Regions from separate parts of the Pseudomonas sp. SDT291_1_S447 genome, predicted to be linked through region 2. Evidence: riboswitches for the same ligand, from Rfam matches in the RefSeq annotation. Region 2 holds a riboswitch; each other region holds the start of a gene.

Region 1 (12,871 bases), on a different contig from region 2:
GCCCCAGATTGCACGGAAACTGGCAGTGCGTACGCGTCAGCAAGACACCGCCCGGCGTTTCGATGCGATCGTGCGCGAGCAAATGTCGGCGCAAGGTTTTCCATAGCTGTTGGGCGCCGCGCTGAGTACAGCGCGGGCCGGTGCAGAGGAACACATGGCGCGCATGCTCGGGAACGTGCGACCAGTCCGGGTGCGTGTCGACGCCGTCGACGGTTTTGATCTCACTCATCAGAAGCGGTACGTGTAGCGCACTTCGGAGGTGAACGGCCGGCCGAGGTTGTCGACATTGCTCGAACGGCTGGTGACGTAATCGCGGTCGAAAAGGTTTTCCACCAGCAGGCTCACGCGGTGTTGGCGAGCGTTGTCGAGGTAGCGATAAGCGTCGGCGTCGACCACTGAATAGTTGCCGTATTCGACTTGCTTCGAGCTTTTGATGTCGCGGATATAGCGGATCGCACCGCCAACGCCCCACAGGCGATTTTCCGATTCGTAACCCACGCGGGAACGGGCGAAGAAGCTCGGGATGTCATTGATGGTCGCCCCCGTGCGCGATTCGGTGAGGTTGCGGGTCATGTCCGCTTGCAGACTCCACTGATCGTTGAGCGCCAGTTTCGCGTCAGCCTCGAAACCGCGCATGCGCACCAGGCCTTCACCGTTGACCCACTGAATGCCGTCGAGGGTGATCAAGTCGTCGATCTTGCGTTTGAACAGGGTCACGCTGGCGCTGAATTCGCGATCGAGCAAGAAGCCTTTGTAGTCGACACCCAGTTCCGCGTTGCGGCTTTTTTCCGGTTTCAGATTGCGATTGCCGATCTCGTCGCCCGGTTCATTGACGAACAGTTGCTCGGCGTTCGGCAGTTTGTAGGCGCTGCCGTATTGGCCACGCACGGACCAGTTGTCGTTGAGGTCATACAGCGAAGTGAGCATGCCAACCGTGGCACCGTCGCCACCGCTCATGGCTTCGTGGCGCACACCGATGCTTGGATGCCAGTCGGGCAGAGCGTCGATCTGCGGGCGCAGTTGCGTGTAGAACGCATGGGCTTCGGCCTTGTCGTTATCGATGATCAGTACATCGTCCTGGCCCTTGAACCATTGATTGTCGGTGCCAAACACCAGCACATGGCCGCCGGGCAATTCAGCCTTGCCTTCGGCCTGCACACCCCAATCGGTGAAGCCCCAATAGTCGTTGTGATTGATGACTTTGGTGCCGCCACCGGCGACGTTGTTGACCCGCGTGTAGCGCGTGTCCCAGTCGTTGATATGGCTTTTGACGAAGTAGCTCAGGCGCTCGTTGATGTTCTGCTCGAAGGTCGCCGTGGCGATCTGCTGCACGCGATCGTTGGTGGTCGTGTGATTGTCGACCGGGCGGGCGAAATCGAGGTTGGCGTCGGCGTATTGGTAGAACAGTTCCAGCCGCGAATCATCGCCGAACGACTGAATGGCCTTGCCGCCGAAGGTAGTGACTTCGTAGGCACGGTTCTTCTCGCTGACGTTTTTCATGTCGCGGTTGCGATACGGCTGGTAACCGTCGGAGACATTGTGGCTGACGTACGCCAGCAAGCCGAGATCGCCGAAACCGTTGCTGAAGATATTCTCGACGCGGGCGTCTTCGCTGGTGCCGCCGAAGCTGTCGACGCCCAGATTCACTTCGCCGGAAGCTTTGCGGCTCTGCGGGCTGCGGGTGACGATGTTGATCACCCCCGACACCGCTTGGGTGCCGAACAACAGGCTCTGGCCACCTTTGAGCACTTCGATGCGTTCGATGGCGTTGGCCGGCAGGGTATCCAGATACAGGCCGCCGTACAGTCGATTGTTCAGGCGCACGCCGTCGAGCAGGATCAGCGTGTCGTCGTTGCGCCCGCCGAGCAGCGAATAGGTACCGTAGTCGAACGGACCGTTTTTTGGCGCCACATACAGGCCGGGAATGAACATCTGCATGACACGGCTGACATCGGCGCTCGGACCGGCGCGCTCGATTTGTTCGCGGCTGACGATCTCGACTTTACTGCCGAACTTGGCCATGTCGGCGACAGTGGTCGATTCCACTGAAGGTGCAGAAACGATTTGCTGATTGAGTTCCAGCGGCGTGTCGTCGGCCAGCAGCAGCGGGCTGAACAGGCAGCCAAGGAACAGGGTTGGAGCACAAGTGTTGAAAGGTCGAATCATTGTCTTCTCGAAAAGGATCTTCGCAGAAGAGCATGCAGGAGAAGGCATCGCGCACAGCCAATACCGGCCCATGCCCGCCCACCGCAGGATTTTGCCAAACAGCATTTCAGGCCGGTCTCCGGGCTCGCGCGTATCGAGGCTTTCACCTTCCCATGGCCGAGTGGCCACAGTGGTCTGTCGAAAGCATCACGCGCATACCGTTGCGGGGGCAGCACCGGACTTGTTCGAAAAGAACGTACCGGTTTCCCGTTTCACCCCATGCACGGCGGCAGGGGGCACCTGAAACAGGGCGGCATCTGAACATCCGACGGGCGGTTCGTCAATGTGGCAAGCAACGGGGGGGCTATTGGATGCGTTCCAGAGCGGCAAACTGGTCACTCAACCACGTATAAAGCTGAGACACCGCCGGGCTGATCTGCTTGCGATGCGGGCACACCAGACTCAAGGGTGAGGCATTGCCGGGGAAATCCTTCAGCAGCACGATAAGTCGCCCTGCGATCACGTCTGCACTGACGTCCAGCCAGGATTTGTTGGCGATGCCTTCGCCGCTCAACGCCCAGCGGCGCACGACGTCGGCGTCGTCGCTGAACATCGGTCCCGAGACCTGGATCGTTTCACTGCCCAGGCTCCACTTGTCGTAGACCCGGCCACCTTGCTGGTAGAGCAGGCAAGGGTGGTTGTGCAGATCGTCCGGTGTTTGCGGGTATCCGTGGCGCTCCACGTATTCCGGTGCGGCGACCAGCACCCGCCGGTTCCACGGTGCCAGCGGCAGCGCCACGTAGTTGGCATCTTCATTCGAGCCGTATCGAATCGCGACGTCTACCGGGTCGCGAAACAAGTCTGCGATCTGGTCCGACAGGGAAAATCGCAAGGTCAGTTCCGGGTGCTGGCGGCGAAACAGCGTAAGCCACGGCAGCAAAATGTTGCGCCCCAGATCGGACGGCGCCGTCACTTGCAGCACGCCGCGCAACGTGGCGTTTTCACCGCGTAGGTTTTCCTGGCCTTGCTTGAGCGCCTCCAGTACCGAGTGGGCGGTGGGCAAGTATTGCTCGCCCTCGGCGGTTAATCGCAGGCTGCGGGTGGTGCGCGCAAACAGGCGCACGTCGAGTTCACGCTCCAGACGCTTGATCGCCGCGGCCACCTGACCGGGCAATAAATCGGCCTCAAGGGCGGCAGCGGTGAAGCTGCCCAGCGCGGCGCTGCGGGTGAACAAACCAAGATCATCAATGCGGATCATTTTCACTCCTGTAGTGAAAGTGTTGGCCCATTCTGCTGGTTTTTCTTTGTGCCTGGGAAGTCGAAGATGGCGGCAAGTGAGCACATCAGCTCTTCAGACAGCGAGTTTCCATGAAAGCCATCACCTTCACCCAACACGCTTTGCCCATTGAAGATCCGCAATCGTTGCAGGACATCGACCTGCCGGTGCCGACTCCCGGCCCACGGGATTTGCTCGTAGAAGTTCGTGCGGTGTCGGTCAATCCGGTCGATACCAAAGTGCGCGCCGGCACTTTCACCAAAGAACCGAAAATCCTCGGCTGGGATGCCGCAGGCATCGTCCGTGAGGTCGGTGCTGAAGTGACGCTGTTTCAGCCTGGCGACGAAGTGTTCTACGCAGGCTCCCTTGCCCGCACCGGCAGTTATAGCGAATTTCACCTGGTGGACGAGCGAATCGTCGGGCACAAACCGCGTTCGTTAAGTGCAGCGGATGCGGCAGCATTGCCGTTGACGTCGATCACCGCCTGGGAATTGTTGTTCGACCGTCTCGGTGTCAGCGAAGGTTCAGGGCAGGGCAAGTGCCTGTTGATCACGGGGGCAGCGGGCGGCGTCGGCTCGATGCTGGTGCAACTGGCCCGACAGTTGACGCGGCTGACTGTCATCGGCACCGCCTCGCGGCAGGAAACGGCTGACTGGGTCCGGCAGTTGGGCGCGCATCACGTCATCGATCACAGTCAGCCGCTGCTCGCACAGTTGCAGGCACTGGGCATTGACGAGGTCAGCCATGTCGCCAGCCTGACCCATACCGAGCAGCATTTTGCCCAGCTGATCGAAGTACTTCGACCACAAGGGCGTCTGGGCGTGATCGACGATCCTGAAAGCCTCGACGTGATGCCGCTCAAGCGCAAGTCGCTGTCGCTGCACTGGGAGCTGATGTTCACCCGTTCGCTGTACGAAACCCCGGACATGATCGAGCAACATCATCTGCTCAATCGCGTCAGCGATCTGATTGACCAGGGCATTTTGAAAACGACTGTCGGTGAACATTTTGGCGCGATCAACGCAGCAAACATGCGCCGTGCCCATGCCTTGGTCGAGAGCGGCAAGGCCCGAGGCAAACTGGTGCTCGAAGGTTTCTGATTTCACTCATTCAGACGGGCCTGTACGCGGGCCGGTCAGGAGCAGCTCATGCGTATGAAAAAGCTTTCTGCTGCATTGGTCATGGTCATGGCGGCGCCGTTCGCCCATGCAATCAGCGCCGTCGCGTTGCCGGCCAATGCCCCCGCCGACCGATCGTTCGGCACGCTCGAACAGGTCCATGCGTTCTATGACGCGATGCCCACCGGCGTGACCGTCACCGAGACCGGGCGCATCTTCGTCAACTTCCCGCGTTGGGGCGACAACGTGCCGTTCACCGTGGGCGAGATCCGCGACGGCAAAGTCGTGGCTTACCCGAACGCGGCGATCAACCGGGAAAACCTCAACGATCCCAGTGATGGTCTGATCAGCGTCCAGAGCGTGGTGGCCGACGGGCGGGGCCGTGTCTGGTTGCTCGATACCGCCGCGCCGGGTTTCGCCGACCCAAAACCCAAAGGCGCGAAGCTGATCGCGGTGGATCTGGTCAGCAACAAGATCGTCAAGCGTCTGGTGTTCCCGAACAACGTCATGTTGCCGAGTACCTACGTCAACGACATGCGTTTCGACTTTCGCACAGGCCCAGAGGGGACGGTCTATCTCACTGACTCGTCCCTGCGCGGACCGGGTGCGATCATCGTCATGGACATCGCCAGCGGCAGTGCCATGCGCCGTTTGAGCGGTGTGCCGGCGACCTCGGTTGACCCGACCTTTGTCCCGGTGGTTGAAGGCCTGCCACTCACCGTTGAAGGTCCGGACGGCAAGCGCAAACCGCTGGGCGTGGCCTCGGATGGCATCGCGCTGTCGGCGGACGGCAAGACGCTGTATTTCACGCCGCTGTCGAGTCGGCACCTGTATTCGGTGTCCACCGCGTTGCTGCGTGATGCCAACTTCAGTGAACAGCAACTGACGGCTGCCGTGCAGGATCTGGGGGAGAAGGGCGCGTCCGATGGTCTGGAGGCTGACGCCGCCGGCGCCATCTATGCCGGCGATTACGAGCACAACTCGATCCGCAAGCGTCTGCCGGATGGCCAATGGCAAACGCTGGTCCACGACCCGCGTCTGCTCTGGCCAGACACATTGTCCATTGGCCCCGACGGCTATCTGTATTTCATCGCCAACCAGTTGCATCGCCAGGCGGCATTCCGTTCCGGGCAGGATCAGCGGCAAAAGCCTTACAGCCTGATGCGTCTGAAGATCGACGCAGCGCCGGCGCCGACACGCTGATTTTCAAGCGGCATTGAGTTCTGCGTTTTCACTTTTCAGATCAGGAGTTCAATCATGGATCTCGTTTCTCTGGCCAAGCGCCGATTCACCACAAAAGTTTTCGATGCCGACCGCAAGATCCCCAGGCACACACTGGAGTTGCTGCTCGAACAACTGCGCAACAGCCCGTCGTCGGTCAACTCTCAGCCTTGGCATTTCGTGGTTGCCGAGAGTGATCAGAGCCGGGCGCGAATCGCCCACAGTACCCAGGGACCGTTCAGCTTCAACCAGCCGAAAATACTCAACGCGTCGCACGTCATCGTCTTTTGCACTCGCACACATCTGCCGGAGGAATACTTGCAAGCGTTGCTGGCTCAGGAAGCCATGGACGGGCGTTTTCACAATGCCGAGGCGCGAGCAGGGCAGGAGCGTGGGCGGCGCGGTTTTGTCGATCTGCATCGCTTCGATCAGAAAGACCTGCAGCACTGGATGGAAAAGCAGACCTACCTCGCGCTGGGCACGTTGCTGCTGGGTGCCGCCTCGCTGGGTATCGACGCGACGCCGATGGAAGGTTTCGACAGCAAAGTCCTCGACAGTGAACTGGGCCTGCGCGAACAGGGCTTCACCAGTCTGGTCGTGGTCAGCCTCGGCTATCACAGCAGCGAAGACTTCAACGCAGGCCTGCCCAAGTCACGCTTGCCGGCCCAGTCGCTGTTTACCTTTCTCTGAATGCAACCGGTCCCTGGAGTATTGAAGATGAGCAAGTCTACAGAAGCATTGATCTCGATTGCCGTGCTCAAGGCCAAGTCAGGCCAGGAACAGGCCTTGAAACAAGGCTTGCTGGCGCTGGTGGAACCGACACGCGCAGAGCCGGGCAATCTCGACTATGTGTTGTTTGAACTGCGCGACCAGCGCGGCACGTTCTACATGCGCGAGGCCTTCAAGGATCAGGCGGCACTGGATGCGCATTTCGCCATGCCTTACTTCAAGCGCTTTGCCGCCGCGGCGGATGAGCTCCTGGAGGAGCCGCTGCAACTGATATTTCTTGAGCACGTCTCGAACTGATCCAGTCTTCCATTCAACCTGTCAGGGTGTTCTGCCATGAAAGATACCGCGCCACGGCCAACCCACGGAACGCCGGTTCACGAAGACATCGATGCCATTGAAACCAACGAGTGGCTGGAAGCCCTGGCAGGTGTCGCCAAAGTCGGCGGCAGACCGCGCGTGCGGTTCTTGCTGTTGCGCCTGGCCGAGCAGGCCAGCCGTCTCGGCGTGCAAACGACGGCGAGTGCGTATTCGCTGTACCAGAACACTATCGCGCTCGAACAGCAGCCGGTTTATCCCGGGGATCTGGTGATGGAGGAGCGCATTACCTCGATCATTCGCTGGAACGCCCTGGCCATGGTGGCGAAGGCGAACAAGGCCTATGGCGAATTGGGCGGTCACATCGCCAGTTACGCCTCGGCGGCGGAAATTTTCGAGGTCGGCTTCAATCACTTTTTCCGTGCGGACAGCGAAGCCGGGCGGGGTGATCTGGTTTATTTCCAGGCGCACTCTGCCCCCGGGGTGTACGCGCGGGCCTTTCTTGAAGGGCGTTTGCAGGCGTCGCAACTGGAGCGTTACCGGCAAGAAGTGAAGGGCGGCGGATTGTGTTCCTATCCGCATCCCTGGCTGATGCCCGACTTCTGGCAGTTTCCCACGGGCTCAATGGGGATTGGCCCGATCAATGCGATTTACCAGGCACGGTTCCTGCGGTATTTGCAGCATCGTGGAATTGCCTCGACAGAGGGGCGGCATGTCTGGGGCGTTTTTGGTGATGGCGAGATGGACGAGCCGGAGTCCATCGCGGCGCTTTCGCTGGCAGCGCGTGAGAGTCTCGACAACGTCACCTTCGTGATCAACTGCAATCTGCAGCGTCTCGACGGACCCGTACGCGGCAACGGGCAAATCGTTCAGGAACTGGAGTCACTGTTCAGCGGCGCCGGCTGGAATGTGATCAAGGTGTTATGGGGTTCGGACTGGGACCCACTGTTTGCCCGCGATAACGGCCATGCATTGTTACGCCACTTCGCCGGGATGGTGGATGGCGAGTACCAGAATCTGGGCGCCAATGACGGTGCGTATAACCGCAGCCATTTCTTCGACCAGGACCCGCAGTTGCAGGCGTTGGTTGCAGACATGAGCCCGGAGCAGATCGATGCGTTGCGCCGGGGCGGTCACGACTTTCGTAAGCTGCATGCCGCGTTCGAGACCGCGCGCAAGCACAAGGGCAGGCCGACCGTGGTGCTCGCCAAAACCAAGAAAGGTTTCGGCATGGGCCAGATCGGCGAGTCGCGCAACACCTCGCACCAGCAGAAAAAACTCGATATCGAAGTGCTCAAGGCATTCCGTGATCGTTTCGCCTTGCCGCTGGACGATGAGGCCGTGGCACAAATGCGCTTCTATAAACCGGCCGACGACAGCCCCGAGCTGCGATACCTGCATCAGCAGCGACGGGCACTCGGCGGTTACCTGCCCAAGCGCAACGGTGTGGCTGCACCCATAGCAGTGCCACCGCTCGACAGCTATGGCCGTTTTGCGCTGAAGGCCGATGAGCGTGAAAACTCGACGACCATGGCGGTGGTGCGACTGTTCACCCATCTGATCAAGGACAAACAATTGGGGCCGCGCATTGTGCCGATTGTCGCCGATGAAGCGCGCACATTCGGCATGGCGAATCTGTTCCGGCAGATCGGGATTTATTCATCTGTCGGCCAGCTGTACGAGCCAGAAGATGCCGGCGCGCTGCTCTATTACAAGGAATCAACCGACGGGCAACTGCTCGAAGAAGGCATCACCGAAGCCGGTGCGATTTCTTCCTGGATCGCTGCGGCCACGTCCTACAGCGTCAATGGCGAGCCGATGTTGCCGTTCTACATCTACTACTCGATGTTCGGTTTTCAGCGCATTGGCGATCTGATCTGGGCAGCGGCCGATCAGCGCGCCAGAGGCTTTTTGATCGGCGCCACATCGGGGCGCACAACGCTGGCCGGTGAAGGACTGCAGCATCAGGACGGCTCCAGTCAGTTAATGGCAGCCACTGTGCCTAACTGCCGCGCCTACGACCCGGCATTTGCCAGCGAGGCGGCGGTGATCATCGACCATGGCAGCCGGCGCATGCTTGAGCAGCAAGAAGATGAGTTCTATTACCTGACGGTAACCAACGAGAACTACGTTCAGGCCTCACTTGAACCAGACGAACACGCGGATGTGATTCGCGGCATGCGCCTCTATGCCCGCTATGGCGAGGAGGTACCGGCGGTTCGTTTACTGGGTTCGGGAGCGATTCTGCGCGAGGTGATTGCCGCCGCGCACATGCTGGATCAAGAGTGGCAAGTCAGCAGCGAAGTGTGGAGCGTGACCAGCTTCTCCGAACTCGCCCGTGATGCCCGCGAGGTGCAGCGTCAGCAAGTGTTCGGCGGCGATGTCGAGTGCCAGAGTCACCTGCTGCATTGTCTGCCCGGTCACGCGCCAGTCGTGGCAGCCAGTGATTACGTGCGCGCCTATGCACAATTGGTGGTGCCGTATTTACAGGCGCCGTGCATCTGCCTGGGCACCGACGGATTTGGACGCAGCGACACACGCGCGGAGTTGCGCAGCTTCTTTGAGGTGGATCGCTATCACATCGTTTTGGCGGCGCTTGCTTCGGTCGATCCGCAGGCACATACCCAGGCTCGGGCGAAATACGCTATCGACGCCGACGCCGAAGCTCCTTGGAACTGCTGAGCCTACACGTCGTGTGTCGCTTCTTTCATCAACCCACATCAGAGGCAGATCCATGTCGTTCGGTACTTTGGTCGAATTCGGCGTCACATCTGTAAAAGTCGCACGCGCCCCTTTATATGGGCTGATGCTTGCAGCCGTGCTGGCCGGGTGCGCAAGCTTGCATTGGGTTGATGCGCCGTTTCTTGATCGCGACGGCACACTCTGGCTGCCTGCTGCGCAAATGGATCGCGTCGGTCTGTTCAATGACGGCACGCCGCGGGTGCAATGGCCGATGACGGTGTTTCGTTTGTCCAAACGGTAGGGTGGCAGGCAACCTTAAACCTACTGGAGCACGGCCTCCTGCGCATCATGATCGATCACAACGCTCGCCTGCTCTTGATAGAACCGTTGAAACTCTTCGGCCGGCATCGGTTTGGCAAACAACCAGCCCTGACCGAAATGCACACCGTGATCGCGTAGGTAATCCAGCTGCGCCGGGGTTTCGATGCCTTCGGCGACAATCTGCAGGCGCATGCTCTTGGCCATTTCGATGATGTGGTTGATCACCGAACCGGCGTCAGGGGCCTTGTCGATGGTGTCGACGAACGACTTGTCGATCTTCAGTACATCCAGCGGTAATTGCTGCAAGTGTTGAAGGCTGGAGAAACCGGTGCCGAAATCGTCGATGGCGGCCAGATAACCCAGTGCGCGGGCCTGATCGACGGTGTTGCGGGCCGAGTCGATTTCGACAAAACCGCGTTCGGTGGCTTCCAGCCAGATTTGATGCGCACGCACGCCGATCTGGCTCAACGCAGCTTCCAGCTTGGGCAGAAAACGGCCACTGCAAACGTCCTCGGCGGCCAGATTGATTGCCACGTGCAAATCGCGCTGTTCGACCAGCAGCGGGCCGAGATCGCGCATCACACACTCGATCACTTGATCGGTGATTGGCAGGATCAGGCCGCTGTGTTCAGCCATCGGAATGAACGCGTCGGGTCGCACCAGCCTGCCGTCCGGACGTTGCCAGCGCACCAGTGCCTCGGCGCCGATGCATGTCCCTTCGCTCAAATCCATGATCGGCTGGTAATGAACGACGAACTCACGATTGCGCACGGCTTGCTGCAGTTCGGCCAGCGGCGACAGGCATTGACGGGTGCGCCTGATGATCAGCAGCGCCAGGATGCCGGCCAGCAACCCGCCGATCGGCAGCAGCAACATCTCCATGCGGATCAGGCCTTGCAGCAGATCCCGGCGCGACAGAGCTGCGATGGCGACCCAATCGCCGCTGTGCACGAGGGTGTAGAGATAACCGTCCTGCAGACCCGAGGCGGGGCCGGAATGCACGCGTGTCAAAAAATGTTCGGCGCCCGGACGTGAGACGCCGACCAGATCCCCGGCAGAGGTGCCGACTGCCAGGTGCAGGTCTTCGTCCAGCATCACATGGAGAAATTGCGCGGGATCGACCAGCACATTGAAGGCCGCGTATTGCAGCGCCATCATCGGTTTGGCAGGGACGATGCGCGACTGCACACCGAGAGATATGCGCACACCGTCGGCGGTGGTGAAGTCTTCGCGCCATGGCGTCACGTGATGGCCGACTAAGCCCCATGAACCGCATGCGTAGATTTCTTGCTCGACATAGCCGACGGACTTCACCGTTAACGTGTTGATGGTCAGCAGGCGCATCTCATCGATACTCTCGGGCGTGCACGGTGCCAGCTCGGAACCGGCGATAGTTTTCAGTGCCCCGGCGGCTTCATTGAACGTGCCGTTGGCGCGGCTGGAGGCCACGGCGGCGAGGGTTTCCAGACGCTGCTGAGCAGACGCCAGATTGAGCATCCAGGCGAGGTAGCCCATCAGAATCACTGGCAGCAAGACACACGGAAGCCCCAGGAGAATGCTCCCCCAGACGATGCGTTTTTTATTCATTTGTCGCCACCTTGGCCACAGGCCTGTGACGTGCGCACAGCACGGCTGATTTCAGCAAAGACAGATTACGACGGCAGCGGCTTATCGATATTGCTGCAGATCAATGGGTGTGATGAATGGATCAAGCCCCAAAACCGGAACCGCGCGTTTCACCGCTGCGTACCCGGTAGTAGCGCAAATGGGTGGCGAGCAACGGATCTGAATGGCTTGCTGACGTTCGGCCCTATATCCTGCACGCCTGTGTGATGGAATGACTTAGGGAAGAATTGCATGCCGTTCAGGGTGATGGTGGTCGGTGGTTACGGAAATTTCGGCAGCATCGTGTGCCGGCATCTGGCGTTGATGGCGGATGTGGAGTTGGTGCTTTCGGGGCGCCATCCGCGCAAGTTGCAAAATAAACTCGATGAGCTCAACCGTCATTCAGCCAACGTCTGCACAGGCTGGTGCGGCGACGCCATGGGCGGCGAGTTCAAATCCGCATTGAGCGCGCTGAACATTCAGTTGGTCGTCCACACCGGCGGGCCGTTTCAGGGGCAATCCTATGCCGTCGCCGAGAGCTGTATTGATGCTGGTGTGAACTATTGCGATCTGGCGGACTGCCGAACTTTCGTCAACGGCATCGACGTGCTCGATGCGCGGGCGAAACAGGCTGGCGTGGCGATCCTCAGCGGTTGCAGTTCGGTGCCGACGCTGTCGTCGGCAATCATCGATGAACAGCGCCAGCGCTTTTCCCGCATCGACTCGATTGAGCATGGCATTTCCTCATCGGCGAAAATGCCGGGGCTGTCGACCATCGAAGGCGTACTCGCCTATGCCGGCAAACCGATCAAGCAACTCAAAAACGGCAAGGTGCATGAAGTGTCCGGCTGGCTGGACCTGACCTTGCGCAAAATGCCGCAGATGGGTACCAGGCTGCTGGCCAACGTCGATGTCCCGGACATGGACATCTTCGCCAGCCGTTATGGCGCGCAGACCCTGAAGTTCAAGGCCGGCGCCGGGCTCAAACTCGGCGGCATCGCCAACGGTTTGCTGGCGCAGGCACTGAAAGTCGGACTTGTTCGCGACCATGCCCTGTGGGCCGGCAGACTGCATCGCCTGGGCCTGCGCTTCGAGCGTTTCGGTGATGGCAAAAGCGCGATGTACATCGACGTGCGGGGCCTTGGGGTTGACGGCAAACCGCTGTCGATGACCGCGCAACTCACCGCCCTGAACGACGAAGGCCCGGAAATCCCCAGCTGCGCCGCCGTGGCCCTGGCGACAAAAATGGCTTCGGGCTACGTACCGGCCGCTGGCGCCCGACCGTGCGTGGGCGAAATCAGCGTCGCCGAGTACATGGCCGCGATCAACGACCCGGCCAACCTGAGCCTGGTCGTGAACTACTCGGACGGGCAGCGCTGACATGCTCTACCTGTGCCTGAAATACCTGCACATCATCGCCGCGATTTTTCTGTTCGGTTTCGGCATGGGCTCCTACCTC
Region 2 (12,871 bases):
GTCGGCCTTGCTCGGTGGCGAATATGACCTGACGGATAACGTCACCGTGTTCGCTCATGCCGGTGGTGGCAAGTCCGACGTTAAGCGCCTGTCCGATCAGGTGCCGAGAATCCTCAACGACGCCGGCGATACCAGCAACATCCCGGGTTACTACAAATTCAACGTTGATCGCTCGACGGCTGACGTCGGTATGCGTGGCGTGTTTGCCACTGGCCCGATCACTCACACCACCACGGTCATGGCGACCCGGTATCAGGATGAGCTGTCGCGCGGTATCAACAACGGCACGGCCATTCTGTCGAATATCTACCACCCGATCGACAGGCCGCAGCAGTACATCAACTCGCCCAAAGTGTTGCGCGTTTCCGAGTCGGAGCTGTCCGGCGTGGCGTTGACCGACACAATGTCGATGCTCGATGACCGCTTCCAGTTGACTCTCGGGGTACGTCGTCAGGACATCGAATCGCGTAACTACAACGCGGCCGGTGCGGTCAGTTCGAAATACAAGGACAACGCCACGAGCCCGCTGGTTGGCGTGGTGGTCAAGCCTTGGCAAGACGTTTCGCTCTACTACAATTATGTCGAAGGCTTGAGCAAGGGCGACATCGCCCCGGGCACGGCGTCCAACGCCGGCGAAACCTTTGCCCCGTACGAATCCAAGCAGCACGAGATTGGCGTCAAGTACGAGCACGGCACGTTCATGACCACGTTGGCGTTGTTCCAGATCGAGAAACCGAGTGGCGAAGTCGGTGCCGACAACGTGTTCTCGGTGCAGGCCGAGCAACGTAACCGTGGTATCGAGTTGAGCATGTTCGGCGAAGTGGCACCGGGCACTCGCCTGATGGGCGGTGTGACGGTGCTCGACGGCGAACTGACCGATTCGGCGACCAAGGCCAATCGCGGCAACAAACCGGTTGGCGTGCCGGATGTGCAAGCCAACCTCTGGGCCGAATGGGACACGCCATGGCTTGAAGGCTTCACCCTTACCGGCGGGGCGATCTACACCGACAGCCAGTACGTCAACCAGGCCAACACTCAGGAACTGGATGCCTGGACCCGCTTCGACGCCGGCGCGCGTTATGCGACAAAAATCGAAGGCCGGCCAACGACGTTCCGCGCCACGGTGCAGAACGTGTTCGATCGTGAGTACTGGTCGGGCGTGGCGTCCTATGGCGCGTTCTCTCCGGGTTACCCGCGGACCTTGCAGCTGTCGGCCACGGTCGATTTCTGACGGGGCGGGAAGGGCGGCGCTGTCGTCACCTTCTATATAGAAAGTCACGATCACGTTGCCTGTCCGACACGTGGTCGGCAGGCGGGAAGCAGCTGCAACCCGCCTGAACATTTCAGAAAGGGAGTATTCGCCATGTTTAACCACCCAGGCGTTGGCGCTGTAAACGCACCTTCAGCGTTTCGGGCAGCGAACAACCCATTGGCCTTTGAGTTTGATCGCAGCGCCAATACGCATATTCGCGAACTGCTGCGCCACTTCGGACTGCGCACCAGCCTGATCCGCTTCAAAGTCATCAATGCACTGGTGGTGGCCGGCCGCGACGGGCATGGGATTGGAGTGAATGGCGTGCATACGTTTGTCGAGTCTTCATCGCCCGAACTGTCGTTCGTCAGCGTGCGTGAAGTGCTCAAGCGTCTGGGTGAAGAGGGGCTGATCGTGCTTGGGAGTGACAAGACCTACCGATTTTCCTCTGAGGCCATGGAATTGCTGCAGCAACACACCGATCATCTGTAGGCGCTGCCGAGCGCCTACAGAGTCCCCGTGTATTTCACCGCGGCGGCCGCTCGCGAGGGCACGTTCAGCGTGCGTAATAAAGAAGACACATGAATGCGTACCGTGAACGGGGAGATATCCAGTTCGCGGGCAATTTCCTTGTTGGTCTTGCCTTGGGCGATCAAGCGCAGCACCTCCTGCTGACGAGGCGTGAGGGCGGCGCCGGTTTCCAGTGGCAGCAAGCCTGATGGCGCGAACTTCACCAGCACTTCACCTTCGCGAATCGCCAGAATCGCCTGACCGATTTCATCGGGGGAGATGTTCTTGCCGATAAAGCCGTCGATACCGGCGGCCATGACTTCGCTGATCAACGCCTCATCATCGATCATCGACACCACAATCAGCGTGGTACGCGGCAGGCGCCGACGCAGTTCGCCGAGCTGGCTGACACAGGTGAGTCCGGGAAAACGCAGGTCGAGAATCAATGTGTCCGGCTCATCACCCAACGGCAGCAGCGCCAGCACGGCGTCGAGATCGCCGGCTTCGTCGATAAGGGCGTCGGGAAGCAAACGTTGAACTGTGCGCAGCATCGCTTCGCGAAACAGTGGGTGATCGTCGGCTATGATAATTCGGCAGGTCATGGCGTGACCCTCCTTGGGTCAGGCGTTGCTCAAGGTCTGCACATTAGCACCGAGAGCAAGGGTTGCCTGTAGGCTGCTTCTGAATCTGACGATTGCCGCACAAGGACGTTTCCCGTGAAGTTCGAGAAAAACACCGAACTCGACCAGGCCAATCTGCGCATTATCATCGCCGCTATTGCCGTGGTTTACATGCTCGTCCTCGGTTTTTTGCCGGGGCAGCGCTTCGATACGTATTTGCCGGTGGTCACATATATCTGCCTGTTTTTACTGGCCTCGATAGTGCTGCGCCAAGCGATTGTGCGCTGGCCCGGGCATTACCCGGCGCGGCGGATCTTCGCCATGATCCACGATTACACCGGCACCTGCTTTGGCCTGGTGGTCGGTGGTGAGGCGGCATTGCCGCTGTACGCGGTGATTATCTGGGTCAACCTCGGCAACGGTATGCGCTATGGCTCGCGCTATCTGGCGATCGCCACGGCGCTGGCGTTGCTGTCGCTGCTGTGTGTCTATCGGCTGACACCGGCGTGGCAGGCTCAGCCGTTCATGGTGTTGATGCTGATGATTACCAGCACGGTGATCCCGTTTTACGCGCATTTGTTGCTGGAGCGTACGCGCAAGGCCTCCGAAGAAGCGGTGGCGGCGAATCTGGAAAAATCGCGGTTTCTCGCCCAGGCCAGTCATGATCTGCGCCAGCCGATTCACTCCATCGGTCTGTTTACCGCGTGCCTGCGGGAATCGCGGTTGGGCGATGAGGAGCGACGTCTGGTCGACAACATCGACCGTTCGTTGCTCAACGTCTCGCAGTTGTTCCGCTCGATTCTCGATCTGTACACCCTCGACAACGGCCGGGTTCTGCCCAAACTGCAAACTTTCAATTTAGGTGAATGGCTCGCGGATCTGATTCGTCAGAACGCCGAAGCGGCGCGTTGGGCTGGCGTGGAGCTGCGGTTTCGCCCCTGCGAATACTGGGTGTGCAGCGATCCGGCGTTGCTCGCGACCATGGTGCAGAACGTGCTTTCCAACTGCTTCAAATACGGTGCGCATCGGCCGGTTTTGATCGGCGTGCGTCGGCGCGGGGCAGGGCTGGCCATTGTGATTTATGACCAAGGCAACGGAATTGCCGAAGAGCATCTGGCCAAGGTGTTCGAAGAGTTTTATCGGGTGCGGCAAGTGCGTGACAAAGACGTCGAAGGCGTGGGGTTGGGGCTGTCGATCGTCAAGCGCCTGGGGGAGTTGATTGGTGTGGGCGTTACTCTGCGCTCGCGGCTCGGGCGGGGAACAGCGGTGACTTTGTACGGCTTGCCGATCACCGCGTCGCCGCAGGCAACGGTCAATCGGGATGAAGCACGTCAGGTCGGTTTACTGACCGGGTTGAAGGTGTGTCTGGTGGAGGATGATCGCAACGTATTGCTCGCGACTTCGGCGCTATTGGAGCGTTGGGGCTGTGTGGTTCAAGCTGAACTGAGCGGGCGGGATTTGATGACTGACTGCGACATCATCGTCGCCGATTATGACCTCGGCACCCACGCCACTGGCATCGAATGCATCGACGATGTGCGTAAACAACGGGGCTGGGCAGTACCGGCAATGATCATCACCGGACACGACGTCGAAAAAATCCAGGCCGCGCTACATGACCGCCAGATTGCCATTCTGTCCAAACCGGTGCGCCCGGCCGAACTGCGCGCAACTTTGCGAGCCTTGCGCGATCACCAACCGCAAACCCAAGCCTTGTAGGAGCTGCGGCACGCTGCGATCTTTTGATCTTCTTTTCAGGATCAAAATCAAAAGATCGCAGCCTCGTTGCACTCGACAGCTCCTACAGGGTCAAGCGTCTAGCGCTTGCACAGGTAATCCTGGGTGATGGTGGTTTGCAGGCAGTTGTACTGGCCCATGGTGCGGCAGATGTTTTTTTCGGAGCCGGTGACCTCGGCGTTTTTGTAGCCCCAGGTCTTGCAGCGTTGCGCGGCGACGGTCAGGCCTTGTTCGGCGCTGGTCTGGCCGCTTTCGAACTGGCCCAGTTCATAGGAGACCTGGACGACGCCATCGTTTTTGCTGCCGCCAGTGGCTTCCCATTGTTTCGGCGTGGCGCAGCCAGTGAGGAACAGGGCGCTGAGGGTGAGTGTTGCGATCAGGGTTTTCATGGTGTGTCTTCCTTGGTGTTGTTCTGATTTCCAGGCACAACGATCCCGCACGCTGCGAGCAGGCAACGTTGAGGAACATCGAGGGGTGCGGGGGAATATAACGCCAGCTGACAGGGCGGTCGATTAGCACAAATGTGCTAGTGCAGTAGGGGGGTCGACGGGTGTTAGGCGCTTCTCTTCCTGCCCGATTCGGGCAAAGCTCGAATCAGTCTAAAAACACTGACCCGCGTCGGCGAGCCTTTGCTAGGCTCATAGATGTAGGCGAAGACGCAGACTGATGCGCAATCGGATAGCAAGGGGGCGTGGGGCGCGCTCCGAAAGGTACACGGTTAGAAAGATCTCCGCGCTGAGATCCAGCCCTTATGCCGTGTGAAGCAGCCGAGGCCGTACCTTTTCAATTTGGCCCGGTACTGTGGGAAGCCCGATAAACCTTGTAAGCCAGAGACCAGCACTGGCCGCCTACTCGAACACCAAAGCCCGCTTCATGCGGGCTTTGTCGTTCCTGCAAGGTCAGATCGATTGCAGCGCCTGCGCCAGATCGGCGCGCAGGTCTTCGACGTCTTCGACGCCCACCGATAGACGCACCAGACCGTCGCCGATCCCCAGTTTCGCCCGGGTATCAGCCGGAATGGTCGCGTGGGTCATGATCGCCGGGTGCTCGATCAGGCTTTCCACGCCACCGAGACTTTCCGCCAAGGCGAAGATCTTCACGTTCTCAAGGAAGCGCCGCGCACCGTCCAGATCACTGTTCAGATCCACGGAAATCATCCCGCCGAAACCGCGCATCTGGCGCTTGGCCAATTCATGCTGCGGATGCGAAGCCAGCCCCGGATAGTAGACGCGTTTGACCTGCGGCTGCTGTTCGAGCCACTGCGCCAGATCCAGTGCGTTGCTGCAATGACGCTCCATGCGCAGTGCCAAAGTTTTCACCCCGCGCAGGGTGAGAAATGCATCGAACGGCCCGGCAATCGCACCGACCGCGTTCTGCAAGAAGCCCAGCTTCTCGGCCAGTTCTTCGTTCTGGCCGACCACGGCGATCCCACCGATCACATCGGAGTGGCCGTTCAAATACTTGGTGGTCGAGTGCAGCACGATGTCGAAACCCAACTCCAGCGGCCGCTGGATATACGGGCTGGCAAAGGTGTTGTCGGCCACGCTGATGATCCCGCGTGCACGGCAGATACGGGCGATAGCGGCGAGGTCCGACAGGCTAAGCAGCGGGTTGGTCGGTGACTCGACAATCACCAGGCGAGTGTCGTCCTGTAGCGCCGCTTCGAACGCCGCCAGGTCAGTCAGATCGACGTAGCTGAAACGGTGTCCGGCACTGCGCTGACGGACCTTGTCGAACAAGCGGAACGTGCCGCCGTACAAGTCATTGCCGGAGATGACGTGCGAACCGGCATCGATCAGTTCGAGCACCGTGGAAATCGTTGCCAGCCCGGAAGCAAAGGCAAACGCCTGGGTGCCGCCTTCCAGGTCCGCCACGCAACGTTCAAGGGCAAAACGCGTCGGGTTGTGCGAGCGGCCGTAGTCGAAACCCTTGTGCACACCGGGGCTGTCTTGCAGGTACGTGGAGTTGGCGTAAATCGGCGGCATCAGCGCGCCGGTGGTCGGGTCAGGCGTCTGCCCGGCGTGGATCACCCGGGTCGCGAAGCCTTGGGATTTATCGTCGTGCTGACTCATGCAAGGGATCTCCGTAATTGGTTGAGCATGTCGGTGCGGGTGATCAGGCCATGGAAGCCCGATGCATCGGCAATGATCGCGACGAGACCACGGCTGAGCACCGCTTCCAGCTCGGAAAGACTGGCGCCGGGGGCAAGGGTTTGCAGCTTGTCGGTCATCACGCTGGACACCGATTGGCTGAAACGGGAAGCGTCTTCGTGCACCGGCAGCAGGATGTCCGACTCGTCGATCACGCCAACCAGTTGCTTGCCTTCCACCAGCACCGGCAACTGCGAAACATCGGCCAGGCGCATGCGCTGGAACGCAGTCAGCAGGGTGTCGCCGGGGCCGACACTGATCACGCGGCCATCTTCGAAACGCCGGGCGATCAGGTCACGCAGATCGCCGTAGCCCTTGCGCTGCAACAGGCCCTGATCGGTCATCCACTGGTCGTTATAGACCTTCGACAGATAGCGCGTACCAGTGTCGCAGACAAAACTCACCACGCGTTTCGGCTCGGTCTGTTCACGGCAATAACGCAGCGCCGCCGCGAGCAGGGTGCCGGTCGACGAGCCGCCGAGAATACCCTCGGCCTTGAGCAACTGGCGGGCGTGATCGAAGCTCTCTTCATCGCTGATCGAGTAGGCGTGGCGCACGCTGGAGAGGTCGGTAATCGATGGAATAAAGTCTTCACCAATGCCTTCCACCGCCCATGAACCGGGCGTCGGCATCGTGCCGTCGCGGCTGTATTGCGCCATGACCGAACCGACCGGGTCAGCGAGGACCATTTCCAGATCCGGTTGCACGCGCTTGAAGAAGCGGCTCAGGCCGGTCAGCGTACCGGCCGAACCGACACCGACGACGATCGCGTCCAGGTCATGTTCGGTCTGCGCCCAGATCTCCGGCGCGGTGCTGCATTCGTGGGCCAGCGGGTTGGCCGGGTTGTTGAACTGGTCGGCGAAAAATGCGCCGGGAATGTCTTTCGCCAAACGCGCGGCGACGTCCTGGTAGTACTCGGGATGACCCTTGCCGACGTCGGAGCGGGTGATGTGCACCTCGGCGCCCATGGCCTTCAAGTGCAGGACTTTCTCGGTGGACATTTTGTCCGGCACCACCAGCACCACGCGATAGCCTTTGGCGCGGCCAACCAGTGCCAGGCCCAGGCCGGTGTTGCCGGCGGTGGCTTCAACGATGGTGCCGCCGGGTTGCAGACGACCATCACGCTCGGCGGCGTCGATCATCGCCAGACCGATGCGGTCCTTGATCGAGCCACCGGGGTTCTGCGATTCGAGTTTGAGAAACAGCGTGCAAGGCCCGGTGTCGAAGCGGGTGACTTGCACAAGCGGAGTGTTGCCTATCAGCCCAAGTACGGCAGGGCGTGATTCCTTTGACATTTCTTCACCTCTTGGTGGTGTTGATCGCGTTCCAATCGCGGGGAAAAGACTCGCGTGCAACATAGGCTCAGACATCGGCTGTCGCAACCTTTAGTCGGTCGCAAATACAGCCATTTCGATCTAACGATAGATCGAAATCAAAGACTTGCCGGGACGGGTTTGAGTGCGTTTACACAGAGGCGTCATTGAGTTTTCAAAGGGCGTCTTCCCGGCCACGAGCGGCTTGATTTGCGAAGCAATATCCTGCAGCGAAAACCGTCCGGAAGATTTCACATCGCGCAGTTATCGGCTGCCGGAGATGGTAGCGGGTCAGCCAATGAAGGTGTTGACCCTGCCGGGGCATGACATTCAGGTTCGGGGAATTTCCATGGCAGCGCAGGGTAGGGTGTTGTTACTCTGACCGGCCGCAATCGAGGCGTTTGCACTACATGAGTCATCAACCGATCATTCAGGCCGTGTCTGAAGCAGACATTGGCGAGGTGCTGAATTTTGTTCTGGCGGCCCGTGCCGAGCTTTTTCCCAAGCTCAGCGCAACGGGTATGCCAGACGATCTGGCGCGTTTCGCCGAGGTTTATCTGGGTGGGAAAGGGCGTTTTCTGATTGCTCGCCAGCAAGGGCAGATCGTCGCGTCCATCGGTTATCTGCCTTACGACCGACGCTTCCCGCGCCTTGCCTGGCCTGACCGTAACGTGGTGGAAATCGTCCGCCTGTTCGTCCTGCCCTCGCAGCGACGCTCAGGGCTGGCCGGCGCGCTGTATCGAACACTCAAGGAAATGGCGCTCGCCGACGGGGTCGAGCTGATCTACCTGCACACTCATCCGTTTCTGCCGGGGGCCATCCAGTTCTGGCAGCGGCAGGGCTTCGAGATTATCGAGGTCGACGCTGACCCGGTCTGGCAGACGACGCACATGCAGGATGTCATGAGTGGAATCGAAGAATCTGCGCCCCATCAAACGGGTCCGTCAGATAGTGCGCCCTGACCCCGAAAGTGTCCTGTAACCGCTGCGGTGTCAGCACTTCCAACGGCGCACCCAACGCCACCAGTCGACCCCGTTCCAACACCGCCAGACGATCGCATTTCAACGCCTGATTGAGATCATGCAGTGCGATCAGCGTGGTCACCGGCAAGGCCTGCACCACGTTGAGAATGGTCAGTTGATGCTGGATGTCGAGGTGGTTGGCCGGTTCGTCCAGCAATAGAATCTGCGGTCGTTGCGCCAATGCCCGAGCGATGTGTACCCGTTGCCGTTCACCCCCCGACAAGCTGCGCCACAGGCGTGTGCGCAGGTGCATCGCATCAACGTCAGTCAACGCCTGCTCGACGATGGCGTCGTCCACCTGCGACCACGGTTGCAGCGCCGACAGCCAGGGCGTGCGCCCCAACGCCACCGCATCGAACACGCGAATGCCGTCATCGGTGTCGGCCTGTTGTTCGACCACTGCCAGTTTTTGCGCAATGCTGCGCCGGGCCATTTTGCCCAAGCGCTGACCTTCAAGCAGCACCTCGCCAGCGCTCGGTTCGCGCAACCCGGCCAGCAGTTTGAGCAGGGTGGATTTCCCCGAACCGTTCGGCCCGACGATGCCCAGGGTTTCGCCGCGCCGAACTTCAAGGCTGACACCGTTGAGCAACTCGGCGCCGCGCACTTTGAAGCTCAGACCAGAACAACTCAAAACGCTGTTCATCGCGCGGACCTGCGGCCAACCAGAATCAAGGCAAACACTGGCGCCCCGACCAGTGCGGTAATCACCCCGACCGGAATCACCTGACCTTTGATCAGCGTGCGCGACAGCACGTCGGCGGCAATCAAAAACACCGCGCCGCCCAACGCACTGGCCGGCAACAGGCGTGCATGCCCGGTGCCAAGCAACAGACGCGCGGCGTGGGGAATCACCAGGCCGACAAAACCGATCGAACCGACAATCGACACCATCACCGCCGTCACCAGCGCCGCACAACCAATCAGCAGAATCTGCACGCGTCGCACCGGAATGCCGAGGGATGCCGCCGAATCCGCACCAAAGGTAAACGCATCCAGCGCCCGCCGATGCCACAGACACACAACCAACCCCAACACGGCCACCGGCACCGCCAGCCACACCGACGGCCAGCGCACGCCGCCGAGATTGCCCAGCAGCCAGAACATGATCCCGCGTGCCTGTTCAGAGCTGGCCGAGCGGGTGATTAAAAACGCCGTCAGCGCATTGAACAGTTGCGAACCCGCGATCCCTGCAAGAATGATTTGCCCGGTGCCGCTGGCGGAGCCGCTTACGCGCGCCAGCAAAATCACCAGCACGAACGCGGTGACTGCACCGGCGAAAGCTCCGACTGACAGCGAGATGAGCCCGGCGCCAACACCGAGCAACGCCACCATCACCGCACCGGTCGAAGCCCCGGCAGAAATCCCCAGCAGATACGGATCGGCCAAAGGGTTGCGCAACAACGACTGCAAAATCACCCCGCACGTGGCCAACCCGGCACCGCACGCCGCCGCGACCAGTGCGCGGGTCAGGCGGTAGTTCCAGACGATGCCTTCATCGATAGGATCCAGTGCGTATCCGGCGCCCCACAATTTGTTCGCCAGCACTTGCACTACCACGCCCGGTTCAATCGAGGTTTCGCCGATGGCCACGCCAGCGACCACTGCAATCAACAGTGTGGCCAAGGCCAATAACGTACGGATCAGGCTGGCACTCATTGCGACAGGTCATAGCCGTTGATGGCCGTGGCCAGTTGCTCGATGCCATCGAACATGCGCAGGCTGGCCTGCATGGCCATGGCGTCGAGAATGATGATGCGGTTGTGCTTTACCGCATCCATGTTGCGCGTCACCGGGTCGCTGCGCAGGAAGGCGAGTTTCTTTTCATAGTCGTCAGCGGGGAAGCGGCGACGGTCCATGCGCGCGATGACGAGGAAGGTCGGATTGGCTTTGACGATGGTTTCCCAGCCAACCGTTGGCCACTCTTCATCGGACTGCACGACGTTGCGCACGCCGAGGGTGCTAAGCATGAGATCGGGAACGCCTTTGTGCCCGGCCACGAATGGCTCGATGTCCATTTGTGCGCTGGAGAACCAGACCAGCGCGCTGGCGTCCTTGAGCTGTTTGCCTTGGGCGGTGGCTATCGAACGCGCGAGGCTGGCCTTGAGTTCATCATTGAGCTGCTGGCCACGCTCCTGCACATCAAAGATCTGCGCCAGTTGGCTCACGCTCTTGTAAATCGTCTCGATGCGAAACGGTGCGAGCCGCGTGCCGTCGGCGCCGACGAGGTTGTCCTTGGCTTCGCAATCGGAAGGCAGCAGGTAGGTCGGAATCTTCAGTTCATGAAACTGCTCGCGAGTACCCACGGCACCCTGTGGGCCGACCATCCATTCCAGCTCCACGGCGACCAGTTCCGGGCGCTTGCCGATCACCGATTCGAAACTCGGCTCGTTATCGGCCAGACGCTCGATCTTGTCGTTCTGTGCCTTGTATTTATCCAGCACATTGTTGAACCACAGCGAAGTACCGACGACTTTGTCGCCCAGGCCCATGGCGTAGAGCATTTCCGTGCCGGCCTGGCCGATGGTCACGGTGCGCGTCGGGGCGTGCTGGAAGGTCAGGCTGCTGCCGCAGTTTTCGATCGTCAGCGGATAGACCGTCGGTGCCGCATGCGCCATGGCGCCAAGGCTCAGGCCGGTGATGAGGGTGGCGATGCGGGGCAGCAGCATGGGGCAGTCTCCAAGGGAACCGTACGGGGAGCGGGAGAGTACGGTCTGGAAACACACCATCGAACGCGGTCAGGAAAACAGCGCAAGGCCGGGCAGCCAACGAAGACGCGCACGGCACGATGTCCTTCCCGGACACCCCGCCGGTTAGTAATCACTGTGTCGGCAGGTCTCCTGACTGATGCGTCATCGCCTTGCTCCAGCCTTCCCGGGATTTACCCAGTGGCCGTTGTGGAGCAGGCTCGGCACCTACAGTTGCGGGGGCAGTTCCGATCAATGCTGTGCAAGCACCTCGGATTCCCTATTAGTCCCCTTCGGGAACCGACGGCGGCATGGTAGTCGATCGAGCCGCTGAAGGGGAGACGAATCTGCCGTGGCGAGGATCAGTGCTGGCTCATCAAACCGTGCAACACGCCCAGACGCAGACCCGGTTCCGACGGCAGCATCTGCGCAATGCCGAACACTTTGAACGCCGCCAGCATCAACACCAGACCGCCGGGGAGAATGCTTTGGCGATGCGCTTGCAGGCCGGCGAGCTTGAGCTGTTGCACGTTGTTCACCTTCAACAGCAGCAGCGACAGGCGCAGCAGTCCGCCGTAGGTAATGCCGTCCTGACCGTAGTCGTTGAGGCGATTGGTCTTGAGCACTTTGGCCAGCATGCGCGCAGTGCCGGAAGAACCGATGGTCTGCTGCCAGCCCTGCGCACGATAGCGCCGGGCAACCTTTTCAAACTGCAGAATGGCGAAGCGTTCGGCCTCCTGTAGCGCCCCGGCAGACACGTCACCGCCGCGAAAGAACCGCGTGCTCAACGTGCCGCTGCCGATGGCGATGCTTTCGGTGAGTAACGGGTGTGAGCCTTGGCCGAGGATCAGCTCGGTGGAACCGCCGCCGATGTCGACCACCAGGCGCAGGTCTTCAGCGCTCGGCAAGGCATGGGTCACGCCGGCGTAGACCAGCCGCGCCTCTTCATGGCCGCAAATGACGTCGATGGGAAAGCCCAGATGCCGCTCGGCACTGGCCAGAAACAGTTGCGCGTTGTTCGCCTCACGCACCGCACTGGTCGCCACCGCACGGACTCGGCCGGCCTCGAAGCCGCGCAGCTTTTTGCCGAACCGCGCCAACGCCTGCCAGCCGCGATCCAGTGCCAACGCATCCAGCGCTCCGCCATCAAAACCTTCAGCGAGGCGCACCGGTTCACGCAGGGTTTTCACTTCCTGAATCTGCAGACCTTTTCGACTGCGCACTGACTGGCCGATCATCAGGCGAAAGGCATTCGAACCCAGGTCGATGGCGGCAAACAGCGAGGCGTCGTCTTTCATGGGAATCCTTGCAGAGCATCCGTCGCGAGGCTCAAGACGGTTTGCGAGGATTCTGCCGTGATCTTGATGACATCCTGATGACGGGGCAGGGGCGGTTCAATGAATTTGCGGCTGTCATGACACTGTCATTATTCGGCGTCTATGCTGAGGCCAATACATCGCGTGTTCTTAAAGTTTTTGCTGCCGGTTTTGGCAGCTTTTTTTTGCCCGCGATTTGGCTGTTGATCGTTCCCACGCTCCGCGTGGGAATGCCTCTAGGGCCGCTCCGCGTCCAATGACGCGGAG
Region 3 (4,288 bases), on a different contig from region 2:
CTGGAGGTCAGGTGCAAACAATGCTGCGATTGCCGCAGGATTCGACGGAAAATAGAAGTGCACATAAGAGGCCGTCATCCGCCCTTCCCGATAAACCGCCTCAGCACCGCGCCCGCCATTCGGGCTCAAGCCACGGGCAATCGGCGTCAGTTCGGTGGTGGTCAGGGAATGATGATAAGTGTGCCCACGCAACGATCCTTCCGGCAAATCCACTGCTTGCAGCGCCAGTGCAGCCAGACGTTTTTGCATCACCGCGTCGCCCTTCAGCAGCCCAACCAACTCAGCGCGAGTGCCTTCAACGTCAGTCAAAGAATCCAGCAAATACAGCATCCCGCCGCACTCAGCGAGCAACGGTTTCCCCGCAGCATGATGCGCACGGATCGCCTCAAGCATCGCGGTGTTCTGCGACAACACAACGTGGTGCAGTTCCGGATACCCACCAGGCAAATACACGCTATCCGCCTCCGGCAATTGCGTATCGCGGATCGGCGAGAAGAAACTCAACTCAGCACCCATCGCCCGCAGCAGATCCAGACTCGCACCATAAATGAAGGCAAACGCCTCATCACGGGCGACAGCAATGCGCACATTTTTCAGCAACGGTTCGACGGCGATCACATCAGGCGCGGCGAATTCCACGGCCGGTGGCAGCGCTACCTCGCAACTGCTGGCCAATGCATCGGCGGCGGCATCGAGACGCGCATCGAGATCATTCAGTTCGCTGGCCTGGACCAGGCCGAGATGGCGACTCGGCAGTTCGATACCGGTCTCGCGGGACAATGCGCCGTACCAGCGAAGGCCTTCGGTGAGGCTGCCTTCGAGCAACTGCGCATGCCGCAACGTGCCGACACGGTTGGCCAACACGCCGGCAAACGGCAGATCCGGCTGATACTTCGCCAGGCCCAGCGCCAACGCACCAAAGGTCTGCGCCATGGCCGTCCCATCAATCACGCCGAGCACCGGCACGCCGAAGTGCCGCGCCAGATCAGCGCTGGATGGCGTGCCGTCGAACAGACCCATCACGCCTTCAATCAGAATCAGATCCGCCTCCGCGGCGGCTTCCCACAACAGCCGACGACTTTCCTGCTCGCCGACCATCCACATGTCCAGCTGATACACCGGCGCACCGCTGGCGCGCTCGAGAATCATCGGATCAAGAAAATCCGGGCCGCATTTGAACACGCGCACTTTGCGCCCCTGATTGCGATGCAAACGGGCCAGTGCGGCGGTGACGGTGGTCTTGCCCTGACCGGAGGCCGGCGCGGCGATAAGCACCGCCGGGCAGTGACGTGGTTGATTCAAAGTTCGACGCCTTTCTGCGCTTTGATGCCCGCCTGGAAGGCGTGTTTGAGCATGCCCATTTCAGTCACGGTGTCGCCCATTTCGATCATTTCCGGCTTGGCCGCGCGACCGGTGACGATCACATGCTGCATCGGCGGACGCGCCTGCAAATCGCTGAGCACCTGATCGAGATCGAGGTAGCCGTGCTTGAGGGCGATGTTCAGTTCGTCGAGCACCACCAGACCGATCGACGGATCGCGCAGCAGTTCGCGGGACACAGCCCACGCGGCTTCGGCGGCGGCGATGTCGCGCTGACGATCCTGGGTTTCCCAGGTGAAGCCCTCGCCCATCACATGAAAGCGCACTTGCTCAGGGAAGCGGCGGAAAAACAGCTCTTCGCCGGTGCTGTTGCGGCCCTTGATGAACTGCACCACACCGCACTGCATGCCGTGGCCCATGGCGCGGGCGAGCATGCCGAACGCCGAACTGCTTTTGCCTTTGCCATTGCCGGTCAGCACCAGCACCAGGCCGCACTCGTCAGGCGAGTTGGCGATGCGTTCGTCGATCACGGCTTTTTTGCGCTGCATACGCGCCAGATGGCGTTCGTCGCGCTCGGGGGAATCAGTCATGGGGGAGCTCTCCGTTGAGGCTGGATAACGGCGGGCAGGCACAAGAATAGACGGCAAAAAGCCTGGCATCGCCCACCGTGATGCCGCTGGATGGATCAGGCCGGTCTCCGGGCTCATGAGCGGCGTATGCCTGACTGCGCGCCTTCCCGCTTCTGTCGAGGCAGTGGCTCAAGGCGCAGTTTTCACTCATTTACCGTTGCGGGGGCAGCGCCGGGATCGTGGTGGTTCTTCGCTTGAAGACAACCCTCACCGGCTTCCCTGTTTCACTCTGTCGACGCAGGTCACAGAGCACCTGAAACAAGCCGCGAAGGTTAGAGGGTTGGGGGTGGAGCGTCAATTAAAGAGGCGGTCATCGGGCGAATAACTGCCGCCGATCAATTATCTGACGCCAATCTTGTGCCACACTGATACAAATGATATCAAAGAGCCATGCTTTTCCCGAAAAGCCCAATACAACAATAAAGGATGATGACGATGCAAGGCATGATCATCAGCAACCCGCGCCTGGAATTTCTGCGCCCGGTGCTTGAACGCTGGTTTGACTGTATCGACCGCTACAACGCCGTGCGCGGCGACAGCGACACCCCTTACTGGCATGACGAGAAAGCCAATCTCGGATTGCTCTCGGCCGCAGCCTGGATGGCCGAGCTGGTCACTTTGAATGACACTGCCACGCGCAAACAGAATGAAGAAGGCGAGCGCAATGCCCGCGCCGATCTGTTTCTCGCCGGCGCCGAAGACCGCGCCTTTATCCAGGCCACTCAGCGCTGGCCAAAGGTTACCAACCTCAATCTGACTCAAGCCCTGCTCGACATCACCAACGACGCCAAGCGCATCAGCTACGCCAGCGATCTCAAGCTTGGCTGCCTGTTTGTCGCGCCGCAAAAAGCCCAGCACAGCGCCAGCCCCGAAGAGCTGCAGGACATGGTCGACGACCTGCAAAAGGAACACACCTGCGCCGTCGCCTGGTATTTCCCCTACGCCTATCGCAAATTGCGCAGCGAAGCCGGCAACTATCACCCGGGCATCGCCGTGCTGTTCAAGGAAGCCCGCGGCTGAGCAGTTGAACCATCGGGCTTGCGCCCTCCTCTATGATTAGGAATGCATTCATAGGGAAGATCAGCAATGCGCAAGCCCCAGCTCGTTTTTGTCATCGCCTTCGCCGGAGGACTCGCCGCCTGCGGTGAAACCTCCAGCCTGCAAGTCTCCGACGGCACCGGCCCGTCACCGAAACTGCCCGAACCGAACAAGACCCTGATCCCGACGGTGAATATCGCCCCGGCAATCGGCTGGCCAGAGGGCGCTAAACCGACGGCAGCGACCGGCACACAAGTCGCTGCATTCGCCGAAGGCCTCGACCATCCGCGCTGGCTTTACGTACTGCCCAACGGCGATGTGCTGGTGGCGGAAACCAATGCCCCGCCCAAACCTGATGACAGCAGCGGCATTCGTGGCTGGGTCATGAAGAAAGTCATGGGTAAGGCCGGCGCCGGCGTGCCGAGCCCGAATCGCATCACCTTGCTGCGTGACGCCGACCACGATGGCGTGGCCGAGACACGCACGGTGTTTCTGCAAAACCTCAACTCACCGTTCGGCATGACCCTGGTCGGCAATGATCTGTACGTCGCCGATACCGATCGCTTGCTGCGCTTTAACTACGAACCGGGCGCGACCGAGATCAAGTCGCAGCCAATCAAGGTTGTCGATCTGCCCGGCGGCACGCTGAATCACCACTGGACCAAAAACGTCATCGCCAGCAAGGACGGCAGCAAGTTGTACGTCACGGTCGGCTCGAACAGCAACGTTGGCGAAAATGGTCTGGATAAGGAAGAAGGTCGCGCGGCGATCTGGGAAGTCGATCGGGCGACCGGCAATCACCGGATTTTCGCCTCAGGCATCCGCAACCCCAATGGCCTGGCCTGGGAGCCGAAAAGTGGCGCGCTGTGGACAGCAGTGAATGAGCGCGACGAGATCGGCAGTGATCTGGTGCCGGACTACATCACTTCCGTGAAGGACGGTGGTTTCTATGGCTGGCCGTTCAGTTACTACGGTCAGCATGTCGATGTGCGCGTTACGCCGCAAAACCCGGAGCTGGTGGCCAAAGCCATTGCCCCGGATTATGCCGTCGGACCGCACACTGCGTCTTTGGGCCTGACGTTCTCCGAGGGCAACAACCTGCCGGCGCAGTTCAAGGAAGGCGCGTTCATTGGCCAGCACGGCTCATGGAATCGCAAACCGCACAGTGGCTACAAAGTGATTTTCGTGCCGTTTACCGGCGGCAAGCCGAGCGGCAAACCGGTGGATGTCCTGACCGGCTTCCTCGACAAGGACGAGAATGCTTTGGGTCGGCCGGTGGGCGTGGTGATCGATCAGCAAGG

Evidence for each region. A riboswitch is a leader RNA that binds a small molecule or an ion and turns the genes downstream of it on or off. The one in region 2 is predicted to bind cobalamin.
Region 1: another riboswitch for cobalamin. It lies ahead of ACW9IR_RS07490 (TonB-dependent receptor plug domain-containing protein); the one in region 2 lies ahead of ACW9IR_RS03165 (ABC transporter substrate-binding protein).
Region 3: another riboswitch for cobalamin. It lies ahead of cobO (cob(I)yrinic acid a,c-diamide adenosyltransferase); the one in region 2 lies ahead of ACW9IR_RS03165 (ABC transporter substrate-binding protein).

What each region holds. Positions count from the first base shown of each region.
Region 1 covers NZ_JBSVXS010000014.1:33,620-46,490, forward strand. Annotated here, with positions in the region: gene ACW9IR_RS07485 ((2Fe-2S) ferredoxin domain-containing protein) at 1-229, opposite strand, end outside; gene ACW9IR_RS07490 (TonB-dependent receptor plug domain-containing protein) at 229-2,166, opposite strand; cobalamin riboswitch at 2,259-2,464, opposite strand; gene ACW9IR_RS07495 (LysR family transcriptional regulator) at 2,510-3,403, opposite strand; gene ACW9IR_RS07500 (zinc-binding alcohol dehydrogenase family protein) at 3,514-4,521, shown strand; gene ACW9IR_RS07505 (L-dopachrome tautomerase-related protein) at 4,570-5,742, shown strand; gene nfsB (oxygen-insensitive NAD(P)H nitroreductase) at 5,797-6,450, shown strand; gene ACW9IR_RS07515 (putative quinol monooxygenase) at 6,478-6,786, shown strand; gene mdeB (alpha-ketoglutarate dehydrogenase) at 6,823-9,486, shown strand; gene ACW9IR_RS07525 (hypothetical protein) at 9,539-9,787, shown strand; gene ACW9IR_RS07530 (EAL domain-containing protein) at 9,808-11,394, opposite strand; gene ACW9IR_RS07535 (saccharopine dehydrogenase family protein) at 11,665-12,792, shown strand; gene ACW9IR_RS07540 (DUF2269 family protein) at 12,794-12,871, shown strand, end outside.
Region 2 covers NZ_JBSVXS010000005.1:11-12,881, reverse strand. Annotated here, with positions in the region: gene ACW9IR_RS03215 (TonB-dependent receptor) at 1-1,231, shown strand, start outside; gene ACW9IR_RS03210 (fe2+ zn2+ uptake regulation protein) at 1,364-1,744, shown strand; gene ACW9IR_RS03205 (LuxR C-terminal-related transcriptional regulator) at 1,759-2,364, opposite strand; gene ACW9IR_RS03200 (ATP-binding response regulator) at 2,479-4,101, shown strand; gene yecR (YecR family lipoprotein) at 4,200-4,508, opposite strand; gene ACW9IR_RS03190 (cystathionine gamma-synthase) at 5,019-6,191, opposite strand; gene ACW9IR_RS03185 (pyridoxal-phosphate dependent enzyme) at 6,188-7,564, opposite strand; gene ACW9IR_RS03180 (GNAT family N-acetyltransferase) at 7,993-8,544, shown strand; gene ACW9IR_RS03175 (ABC transporter ATP-binding protein) at 8,483-9,247, opposite strand; gene ACW9IR_RS03170 (FecCD family ABC transporter permease) at 9,244-10,248, opposite strand; gene ACW9IR_RS03165 (ABC transporter substrate-binding protein) at 10,257-11,270, opposite strand; cobalamin riboswitch at 11,415-11,608, opposite strand; gene ACW9IR_RS03160 (Ppx/GppA phosphatase family protein) at 11,651-12,586, opposite strand; gene ACW9IR_RS03155 (hypothetical protein) at 12,595-12,864, shown strand.
Region 3 covers NZ_JBSVXS010000215.1:204-4,491, reverse strand. Annotated here, with positions in the region: partial or broken gene ACW9IR_RS28755 (cobyrinate a,c-diamide synthase) at 1-1,302, opposite strand, end outside; gene cobO (cob(I)yrinic acid a,c-diamide adenosyltransferase) at 1,299-1,910, opposite strand; cobalamin riboswitch at 1,992-2,221, opposite strand; gene ACW9IR_RS28745 (hypothetical protein) at 2,385-2,969, shown strand; gene ACW9IR_RS28740 (PQQ-dependent sugar dehydrogenase) at 3,036-4,288, shown strand, end outside.